2 regions of the Caulobacter sp. GW456-12-1-14-TSB4 genome follow, and region 2 is predicted to be linked to the other one. Evidence: riboswitches for the same ligand, from Rfam matches in the RefSeq annotation. Region 2 holds a riboswitch; the other holds the start of a gene.
What was found. A riboswitch is a leader RNA that binds a small molecule or an ion and turns the genes downstream of it on or off. The one in region 2 is predicted to bind cobalamin.
Positions count from the first base shown of each region.

Region 1: another riboswitch for cobalamin. It lies ahead of metE (5-methyltetrahydropteroyltriglutamate--homocysteine S-methyltransferase); the one in region 2 lies ahead of AC07YH_RS02440 (TonB-dependent receptor plug domain-containing protein).

Region 1 covers NZ_JBWKZF010000001.1:38,469-43,716, forward strand. Annotated here, with positions in the region: gene metE (5-methyltetrahydropteroyltriglutamate--homocysteine S-methyltransferase) at 1-2,125, opposite strand, end outside; cobalamin riboswitch at 2,245-2,472, opposite strand; gene AC07YH_RS00210 (DUF5690 family protein) at 2,616-3,905, shown strand; gene nhaA (Na+/H+ antiporter NhaA) at 3,907-5,067, shown strand; gene AC07YH_RS00220 (acyltransferase family protein) at 5,085-5,248, opposite strand, start outside.
Region 2 covers NZ_JBWKZF010000002.1:93,042-98,289, reverse strand. Annotated here, with positions in the region: gene AC07YH_RS02445 (aminotransferase class I/II-fold pyridoxal phosphate-dependent enzyme) at 1-562, opposite strand, end outside; gene AC07YH_RS02440 (TonB-dependent receptor plug domain-containing protein) at 627-2,579, opposite strand; cobalamin riboswitch at 2,712-2,901, opposite strand; gene cobU (bifunctional adenosylcobinamide kinase/adenosylcobinamide-phosphate guanylyltransferase) at 2,938-3,456, shown strand; gene AC07YH_RS02430 (PepSY domain-containing protein) at 3,437-4,906, opposite strand; gene AC07YH_RS02425 (TonB-dependent receptor plug domain-containing protein) at 4,909-5,248, opposite strand, start outside.

The DNA of each region.
Region 1 (5,248 bases), on a different contig from region 2:
CGTAGACGCCCGGGCCGATCTCGGCCGGATAGGCATAGCCGGCGAAGGCGTCCAGCAGCTCCATCTTCGAGCGCGCCGTCTCGATCGAGATCACGTCGGCGTCCATCGCCCCGATGGCGGCGATGATGTCGTTGAACTCCGAGTAGCACATGTGGGTGTGGATCTGGGTCGCGTCGGCCACGCCCGAGGCGGTCAGACGGAAGGCCTCGACGGCCCAGTCCAGATAGGCGTCCCAGTCGGCGCGGCGCAGGGGCAGGCCTTCGCGCAGGGCCGCCTCGTCGATCTGGATGATCCTGGCGCCGGCCGCCTCCAGGTCGACGACCTCGTCGCGGATGGCGAGAGCGATCTGGCGACAGGCCAGTTCGCGCGGGACATCGTCGCGGACGAACGACCAGTTCAGGATCGTCACTGGACCGGTCAGCATGCCCTTCACCGGCCGCTCGGTCAGGCTCTGGGCGTAGCGCCACCATTCCACCGTCATCGCCTTGGGCCGCGAGACGTCGCCGAACAGGATCGGCGGCCGCACGCAGCGCGAGCCGTAGGACTGCACCCAGGCGGACTTGGTGAAGACGAAGCCCGACAGCTGCTCGCCGAAATACTGGACCATGTCGTTGCGCTCGAACTCGCCGTGCACCAGCACGTCGAGGCCGGCCTCTTCCTGCCAGCGGATGGCGCGCTCGGTCTCCTCGCGAAGGAAGGTCTCGTAGGCCGCATCGGTCAGCTCGCCCTTGCCGTGGGCCGAGCGGGCCTTGCGGACGTCCTCGGTCTGCGGGAACGAGCCGATGGTCGTGGTCGGGAAGGCCGGCAGGTCCAGTTGCTGGGCGCGGCGGCGGTCGAACGCGGCGTTGCGGCGGGCCATGGCCTCGGTCGTGGCCGAGACGCGCGCGGCGACGGCCGGGTCGTGGATCTTCGGCGAGACGCGGCGGACCTGGGCGGCTTCAGAGCTGGCGGCCAGTTCAGCGGCGACGCTGGCGCGGCCAGCGTTCAGCGCCTTGGCCAGCACGGCCAGCTCCTCGATCTTCTGGACGGCGAAGGCCAGCCACTGGCGGACCTCGGGATCGATCGCGGTCTCCAGGGCCAGGTCGATCGGCGTGTGCAGCAGGGAACACGACGGGGCCAGGACGATGCGGTCCGCGCCGCGCTGGGCGACGACGGGCTCCAGGCGGTCCAGCAGCTTTTCCAGATCGGCGCGCCAGACGTTGCGGCCGTCGATCACGCCCAGCGACAGGACCAGGCTCTCGCGACTGGCGGCCAGGGCGGCCTCCAGCTCCTGCGGCGCGCGGACGAGGTCCAGATGGACGCCGGCGACCGGCAGGTTCACGGCCGTCGACAGGTTTTCGCCATAGCCGCCGAAATAGCTGGTCAGCATCAGGCGCAGGTCGGGCGCGGCATGGGTCAGGGCGCCATAGGCCCGGCGCAGCTCCCCGCGTTCGAAGTCGGTGAGGTCCAGAGCAAGGCACGGCTCGTCGATCTGCACCCAGTCGGCGCCGGCCTCGGCCAGGCGCTGCAACACCTGCGCATAGACCGGCAACAGGGCCGACAGCAGCGACAGCCGCGCGAAGTCAGCGTCCTTGGTCTTGGCCAGCTTCAGGAACGTCACCGGACCGAGCAGCACCGGACGAGTGTGGACGCCCTGCGATCTGGCCTCCAGGAACTCGTCGATGGGCTTGGTCGAGGACAGGGCGAAGGCCTGGCCACGTGACACCTCTGGCGCCAGGTAGTGGTAGTTGGTGTCGAACCACTTGGTCATTTCCTGCGCCGGGACGCCGGTCTTCGTCCCGTGGTCATGGCCGCAAGCGGCCAGCTCGACGCCCTGGCTGCCGCGCGCCATGGCGAAATAGGTGTCCAGCGACACCTCACCGCCGGTCCAACCGTAGAGCGCCGGGATCGCGCCCACGAGGACGCTGGTGTCTAGCACCTGATCGTAGAACGAGAAGTCATTGGACGGCACATGATCCGCGCCCAGGGCGAGCTGACGGCCCCAGGTCTTGGCGCGCAGCTCGGCGGCGACGGCCAGCAGCGCGGCCGGATCGCTGTGGCCGGACCAGTAGCGTTCGAGGGCGGTCTTCAGCTCGCGCTTGGGACCAATGCGGGGGAAGCCGAGTGTGGCGACGGTGACGGTCATTCTTGAAAAGCCTCTGCCGGTGTTGTGGCGAGGCTGATCGGGGCGCGCGCGGACAAGCGCGCACGGATGAGGGTCCGGTCACGCCGTAAAGCATGCGACCAGACCGGACACCCCGCCGGAGGACGTTATCTGTCGAGGCAGGTCTCCTGGCTCACGGGTCGTCACCCCTGCCCTGGCCTTCCCGACACGCCGCCGAACCAGCTTCGGCGCGTCAGTGACACGTAACGGACAGCGGCTCGCCGCTCACAGTTGCGGGGGCAGCGCCGGATTCGGGGTTTCACGCCCTCACCGACTTCCCTCTTAGCTCCGGGCGCGAACGCCCGCAGACCACGACGCGGGCAATAGGCGCTGGAACGGCGCGGGCGTCAAGAAGGATATAAAGATATCTTTATATGATGTAGAGGCAGCGGAACGATCAGTCCTCGTCCGCTATCGATTGCACCGGCCGAACGAAGCGGGATAGCTGAGAGTCAGGCAGCGAAGGGCTCTCATGACCGCAAAGGCCGATCCGATCGCCCCGCCAAGCGCGGTCACGCGCTTCCTGGCCTCAGCCCCGCCCTGGGTGTTCGCCCTCTATGGCGGCCTGTCGTCGTTCGCCGTCTATTTCGCCATGTTCGGCTATCGCAAGCCATTCACGGCCGCCGCCTATGACCACCCGGACGGCTGGCCGTTCGCGATCGACTTCAAGATCGCCCTCGTCATCGCCCAGGTCGCCGGCTACGCCACCGCCAAGTTCATCGGGGTCAAGGTGATCTCCGAGATGCGGGCCAACCACCGGGCCATGGCCATCCTGACCCTGATCTTCGGGGCGCAGATGGCGCTGCTGCTGTTCGGGACCCTGCCGACGGTGATCGGGCCGATGGCCATGTACCTGAACGGCCTGTGCCTTGGGATGATCTGGGGCCTGGTGTTCGGATTCCTGGAGGGCCGCCGCCTGACCGAGGTGCTGGGGGCCATGCTGTGCGCCAGCTTCATCCTGTCGTCGGGCGTGGCCAAGTCGGTCGGCAAGATGCTGCTGCTGGCCCATGTCGACGAGAAGTGGATGCCGGCCGTCTCGGGCCTGGTGTTCACGCCGCTGTTGCTGATCGCCGTGGTCGCCCTGGCCCAACTCCCGCCGCCCAGCGCCGCCGACGAGGCCGAGCGGGTGCGCCGCGCGCCGATGAGCCGCCAGGACCGCATCGCGCTCTTCGCCGCCCACGCCCCGGCCCTGGTACTGCTGATCGCGGTCTATGTGATGCTGACCGCCCTGCGCGATTTCCGCGACAACTTCTCGGCCGAGATCTGGACCGAGCTGGGCTTCAAGAACGCCGCGGCGATCTTCACCCTGTCGGAGCTGCCGGTGGCGGCCATCGTGCTGATCGGCCTGGCCGCCCTGATGGGCGTCAGGGACAATCGCCGGGCGGTGGCCTTCAACATCGGCTTCGTGGCGCTGGGTTTTGTGCTGTTGGGCGCCTCGACCCTGGCGTTTCAACTGCATGTGCTCAGCCCCGTCTGGTGGATGATCCTGGCCGGCGCGGGCCTCTACATGGGCTACACACCGTTCAACGCCATGCTGTTCGACCGGATGATCGCCGCCACCGGCAAGGTCGGCACGGCGGGCTTCCTGATCTATGTGGCGGACTCGTTCGGCTATGTCGGCAGCATCTCGCTGCTGCTGGTGAAGTCCTTCGGCCACTTCGACATCGCCTGGGGCCAGTTCCTGGCGGTCGGGGCCTATGTCGCCTGCGGCCTGGGCTTCATCGGCCTGTTCTTCGCCCACCGTCTTCTGTCGAGGCTCTGACATGGCTCTGCGTAAGATCAGCCTGCGCGCGCGCCGCGCGCTCTTCGCGTTCCTGAAAGACGAGGCAGCCGGCGGCTATGTACTGATGGGCGCCGCCGCCCTGGCTCTGATCGTCGCCAACTCGCCGCTGTCTGAGGCCTATTTCCACGCCCTGCACCAGAAGCTGGGGCCGATGGGCGCTCAGCACTGGATCAACGACGGCCTGATGGCGCTGTTCTTCCTGCTGGTGGGCCTGGAGATCAAGCGCGAGGTGCTGGACGGCCAGCTGTCCAAGCCCGCGGACGTGCTGCTGCCCGGCGCGGCGGCCCTGGGCGGGGTGATCCTGCCGGCGGCGATCTACCTGGCCTTCAATCTCAAGCATCCCGACAGCATCGCCGGCTGGGCCATCCCGTCGGCCACCGACATCGCCTTCGCCTTAGGGGTCCTGGCCCTGATGGGCCCGCGCGTGCCGACGTCGCTGAAGGTGTTCCTGACCGCCATCGCCATCATGGACGACCTGGCGGCCATCGTGATCATCGCCCTGTTCTACACCGCGCAGCTGCACCTGCTGGCCCTGGCCGGCGCCGGGATCGTGCTGCTGGTCCTGATCGCCCTCAACCGGCTGAAGGTGTTGACGCTGTGGCCCTATCTGCTGCTGGGCGCGGTGCTGTGGGTGCTGGTGCTGAAGTCGGGCATCCATGCCACCCTGGCCGGCGTCGCCCTGGCCCTGACCATTCCGCTCAGAGCCGACGACCACTCGCCACTGCATCGGCTGGAGCACGCCCTGCACAAGCCGGTGGCCTTCGTCATCACCCCGCTGTTCGGCTTCGCCAACGCCGGGCTGTCGTTCGCTGGTGTCGGCGTGGCGGCCCTGCTGGATCCCGTGCCGCTGGGCGTGGCCCTGGGTCTCTTCCTGGGCAAGCAGGTCGGCGTGTTCGGCGTCACCTTCGGCCTGGTCAAGCTGGGGTGGGCGCGGCTGCCGCGAGGAGCCAATTTCAGCCAGCTCTACGGCGTGGCGGTGCTGTGCGGCGTCGGCTTCACCATGAGCCTGTTCATCGGCGGCCTGGCCTTCAAGGACCCGCACCTGATCGACGAGACCAAGATCGGGGTGCTGGCCGGATCCCTGGCCTCGGCGCTGGTCGGCATGGCGATCTTGCGACTGGCCCGGCCCAGCGCCGCTTGAGCGAAGAAGCAGAAGTCCTAAAGCCGCTGGTCGATCGGCGCGGGGGCTAGGCTGACCGCGCCGGGCAACCGCGCTTTCAGACGCAGGGCCGGCTTCTCGATCAGGAACCACGACGCCGCCGCGAACGGCAGGGTCAGGGCCAGCGAGGTCAGTACGTTCAGTCGGCCATGCTCGGCCAGCA
Region 2 (5,248 bases):
CCGGCAGGCCATAGAACTTGCCGAACGAGCGCAGGGTCACCAGCCGGTCGATCTCCAAGTCGGCGACGCTGAGCTCGGGCGCAACCTCGCCGAAGGACTCGTCGACCACGGTCCAGCGGCCGGCGTCAGAGCGCTCGGCGGCCAGGGCGGCCAGGGTCTCGCGGTCGATGCGGCGGCCGTCGGGGTTGTTCGGATTGACCAGCACCAACACGTCGGCGCTGACGGCGCGCGGGTCGTCCAGCGATGCCGCCAGGCTGGGCGACGAGGCCGACCAACTCTCGGTATGACCGCCATAGATCGGGGCCAACAGCGCGACCTCCCCGCCGCCGATCAGGCCGGGCAGCAGCCGCAGCGCCGCCTCCGCGCCCGAGGTCGCGACCACGCGGCCGGCGTCGGCGACGCCGAAGGCGCGCGCGGCGACGGCCTCGAGCTCGGCCAGCTCATGCGGGTCCGGCAGCCGGCGCAGGGCGTCGGTCGGCGCCCGCTGGCCGGACCACGGCTCGGGATTGATCCCGGTCGACAGGTCCAGCCAGGGACGCGGCGCGTCCGGAAAAGCGGCCATCGCCTCGCGGAGACGGCCGCCGTGCCGGAAGGCGCCGATGGTGGGTATCGACGCCCTCATAGGCTTAAAAGCGCGCCCGCAGGCCCAGGAAGGCCCCACGGCCCGGCGTGCCGTAGTTGAGGATGGTCTGGTAGTCCTTGTCGAAGGCGTTCTCGACTCGGCCGAAGACCTCCAGGGTCTCATTGATCGGATAGGCCGCCCGCAGGTCGACCAGGGTGTAGCCCTTCACCACCTGGGTGTTGGTGTCGTTGTTGAAGGTCTTGCCCACGTAACGCACCGCCACCGTGGTCGACAGCTTCACCGGCCAGACATAGGTCGCCGACAGGTTGCCCATGTTCTTCGGGCGACGGGTCAGCTGCTTGCCCTTGGTGGTCCCGGAGTTCGATTCCGCGTCGGTGTAGGTGTAGTTGGCGGTGATCGTCAGGGCGGTCGTCGGCTTGACCTCGCCGATCAGCTCGACGCCCTGCGCCTTGGTCTTCTGGACGTTGTCGTAATAGCCGAAGCGGAACATCCCGCCCGGATTGCACAGCGCCGCGGTCGAGCCCGAGGCGCACGAGAAGAAGCGGATCTCGTTGTCGGCCTCGCGGTGGAACCAGGTGGCCGAGGCGCGGGCCTTGCCGCCGAAGAAGCGCTGCTCGATCCCGGCGTCCCAGCTGTCGAACTCTTCCGGCGACAGGTTGGTGTTGCCGTATTCGCTGTAGAGTTCGTAAAGGCCCGGGGCGCGGAAGCCCTGACCGAAGCTGGCGCGCAGGACGGTGTTGCCCTCGTTCAGCGCATAGGCGGCCGCGACCTGGCCCAGGGTGTGGCTGCCATAGGTGTCGTGGTCCTCGTAGCGCAGGCCGCCCGTCAGGGTCAGGCCCTGGACCGGCTCGACCTGCAGTTGGCCGTAGACGCTGTCGACGCCGACGCGGCCGGTGCGGAACGGGGCGTTCTGCGTGGTCGGGGTGGGCGAGCGGGTGCGCATGCGCGACTTCTCGCTCTCACCGCCGAAGGTGGCGGTCCAGATGTCCGAGATCGCGAACACCCCCTGGTATTCGACGCGCTTGTTCTTGCCGGCGGCGTCGAAGGTGATCGGGCCGGTCGGACGCGCGGGGTTCAGGTTCTCGCGGTCGGTGTCGGTGTAGGCGTAGCCGAGGCGGTTGTTCCAGCGGCCGTCCAGCAGGGCGAAGTTCAGGCCGGTGTAGACGACCAGTTCCTCGGTGCGGGCGAACTCGGCGCTGTCGCCGTTGAAGGCGTCGAAGTCGTTCTTGCCCTTCGAATAGACCGAGCGGACCTCGGCCGAGACGTTGTCGGTCAGCGCCACGCGGACGCGGCCCGAGACGCCGGTGTTCTGGTAGCCGTCCTTCTCCTTGCCGACCTTGTACGAGGAGAAGCCGTCGGTGGTGTAGTAGCCGCCGGCCAGGCGCCAGGTGATCTTGTCCGAGGCGCCGCCGACGCCGGCCCGCAAGTAGCCGGTCTTGCGCGCGCCGGCTTCGGCCTCGACCGAGCTCTCGAATGGCGTGGTCGGGTCGGCGGTGACGATGTTGACCACGCCGCCGATGGCCTGGCTGCCCCACAGGGTCGACTGGGCGCCGCGCAGGATTTCGATGCGGGCGATGTCGCCGACCAGCAGGTTGCCGCTGTTGAAGCCGCCCTGCGTCGAGGACGGGTCGTTCAGCTTGACGCCGTCGATCAGCACGACCGTGTGCTGGGTCTCGGCGCCGCGGATGTTGAGGCTGGTGGTCGTGCCCGGCCCGCCGTTGCGGGTGAAGCTGACGCCCGGCTGCTGGGCCAGCAGTTCGGTGACCGAGATCGCCTGGCTTGCCTCGATGGCGGCCTGGGTCAGGACGGTGACCGACTGACCGATCTTCTGGATGGGCTGGGCAGTGCGGGTGGCGGTGACCACCAGCTCGGCGACGCCGTTGGCGCCGGCCTTACCGGCGACGTCGGCCTCGGGGGCCTTCTGCTCGTCGGCCATGGCGGCGCCGGCGACGAGGACGGTAGCGAGAGCGGTGGAGCTCAGAAAAGCTCGGATCATGGGTCTTCCTCTTCGAAACGATCCGCGCGCCAGCCGACGCACCCGCAAATTCACGCGTACGCTGGACCGTCGCGCGGTCCTGGACTGCCGTTTCTCGGGAAAACCCGTTCGTTTGGCGCACCCCGGCCAACCGATGAACGACCGCGCCGGGCAGGTCTCCTGGCTCACGGGTCTATGCTCTTGGCGCCGCCTTCCCAGGATCCGAGGACCCCAGTGGCATGTGACGCTAGAACTCGCCGCTTACAGTTGCGGGGGCAGCCGAGGTCTTGAACCTCGTTCCCTTTTAATCCTCTTTCGAGGAGCCTGACGCGCGGTCAGCCCTATATGCTGCGCCGCACACGGTCAATGTGGAGCTTCCATGACGTCGATCCTGGTGCTGGGCGGGGCCCGTTCCGGCAAGAGCGCCTTTGCCCAGAAGGCGGCGGAAAGCGCCAGCGGTGGGCGTCTAGTGCTGATCGCCACCGGGCAGGCCTTCGACGACGAGATGGCCGAGCGCATCGCCCGCCACCAAGCCGAGCGCGGCGAATCGTGGACCACGGTCGAGGCCCCGCTGGCGCTCCCCGAAGCGATCGCCGCCCTCCCCGCCGACGCCGTAGCGGTCGTGGACTGCCTCACGCTGTGGCTGTCGAACCTGATGCTGGGCGAGCGTGACGTTGGCGCGGCGGCGACCGCGCTAGTCGAAGCCGTCGCCGCCTGCCCTGCCCGCCTCTGGCTGGTCAGCAACGAGGTGGGCCTGGGTCTCGTGCCCGAGACGCCGCTGGGCCGCCGTTTCCGCGACGAGGCGGGACGGCTGCACCAGCGGCTCGCGCAGGCCGTGGACGAGGTCTATTTCATAGCCGCCGGCCTGCCGCTACGCCTCAAGCCGCAGGCTTGGTGATCCGCCGCCAGCCGATCACCACGCCGCTGACCGAGATAATCAGACCCAGGATGCTGAGCAGCCAGACCACGATGTCCCATAACGGCCGGTGGGCTAGCAGGAACCCGAAGTCCAGGCTGTGCAGCGCCGAGAAGGTCCAGCGGTAGAGTCGCAGGGAGTCGTCGGCCACACCGACCATCCGGCCGCTGGTCGGGTCGATATAGAACCAGCTGCGGGCGGGATCATCGAAGCCGGCCCTCAACACCGGCAGCGGCGCCTTGTCGTGGTGCGAGTACCAGTAGGCGTCGTCCTGCGTCAGGCGATCGCGCATGACCAGATGCGCGCCCGGCACGAGCGTCGAAGCGCGGGAGAACAGCTCGCCGTCGGTGAAGGTCACGCGGCGGCCGCTGGCCGGATCCAGCACCGCCTTGGCCGCGCCATCGTCGACCAGCATCAGCGGTCGCTCGCCCAGCCAGTAGAACCGCGCCAGCCGGTCGCCGTGGCGATCCTTCAACGCTGCGGCTTCCAGCGGATAAGGCGCGGCCGGCGCGGTCATCCAGGCCTTGCGGCCCAGCATCACCGCGTCGCCCGGCCCGCCCCAGTCGTTGGGGTTCATCGACATCCAGCCGCTGAACACCCAGGTCAGGACGAAGAGCCCGCCGACCAGGCCCGTCAGATGGTGCCAGGTCATCCAGCCGCGATAGGGCGACATCCGCCCGCCGGCGTAGCGACGTTTGAGCCGCACGCGCAGCAGGCCGATCCAGAGGCCGGTGACGGCGCTGACCATGCCTATCCCCGAGGTCCACAGCACGACCTGGGCCCAGGCCTGGGGCATGGCCCGCAGGCTGGTGAAGTACAGCCAGTGCGGCACCGTCCCCAGCCAGTTCCAGAACCGCTCGGTTCGATTGGTGTCGAGTACGATCTCGCCGCCCTTGGATCCGACATAGACCTGCGTCCCCGCCGCATCGTTCAGCGCGAACAAGTGCAGCGGCCGCGCGGCGTTGTAGCTCTGGGCCACGGTCCACTGGTCGCGTTCGAGCGTGCGCAGGAAGCGCGGCGAAGCCTCGGGCCAGGCGGCCGCGACCACGGCCTTGGCCCGCTCGGCGTCGACCGCGCCAAGCACCCGGCCGTCGACCGCCGAGACCCCGACGCGCTTGCGGCCTTCGACCACGCGATAGACCGGCTCGCCACCCCACATCGACAAGGTCAGGTCGGCCGGGAACGCCTTGGCGCCGGCCTTGTCGACCGCCACCGACGGACCCAGCCGCACCCTGCCCCAGTCGATCGGCGCGCTGTGCGCGACCCGCTCGGCCTCTTCGAGATGTGGGAAACGCACGTACATCATGGTCAGGCCGGAGACGAACCACAGCACGAACAGCAGGCAGGCGGCGACGCCCAGCCAGCGGTGGACGAACCACAGCCAGCGCTTGCCGACCTTCCAGGCGGGCCGCCAGTTGAACGTCGCCCCCATGATCAGAACGCGTAGCTGTAGCGGACGCTCGCGGTGCGCGGCACGCCGAGGTTCCGGTAGAGGAAGCGGCTGGTCGACCCGTCCTTGGCCGCTGAGCCGAGACGCGCGGCGTAGTCCTTGTCGAACAGGTTCTGCAGCCGCAGCCCCAGGCGATGGTGACGCGCCGCGCCGTCCAGGAATACGTGCCCGGCCAGATCGACCACGACGACATCGCCATAGTTGATGCGGCCAAAGCCCGACACCGTCTGCCAGACGTCACCGGTCCAGGTCGCCGACAGATCCGCGCCGTACGGCTTGCCGGTCGGGGCGAAGTCCAGCGAGGCCTTGGCGAAGTCGGTCGGC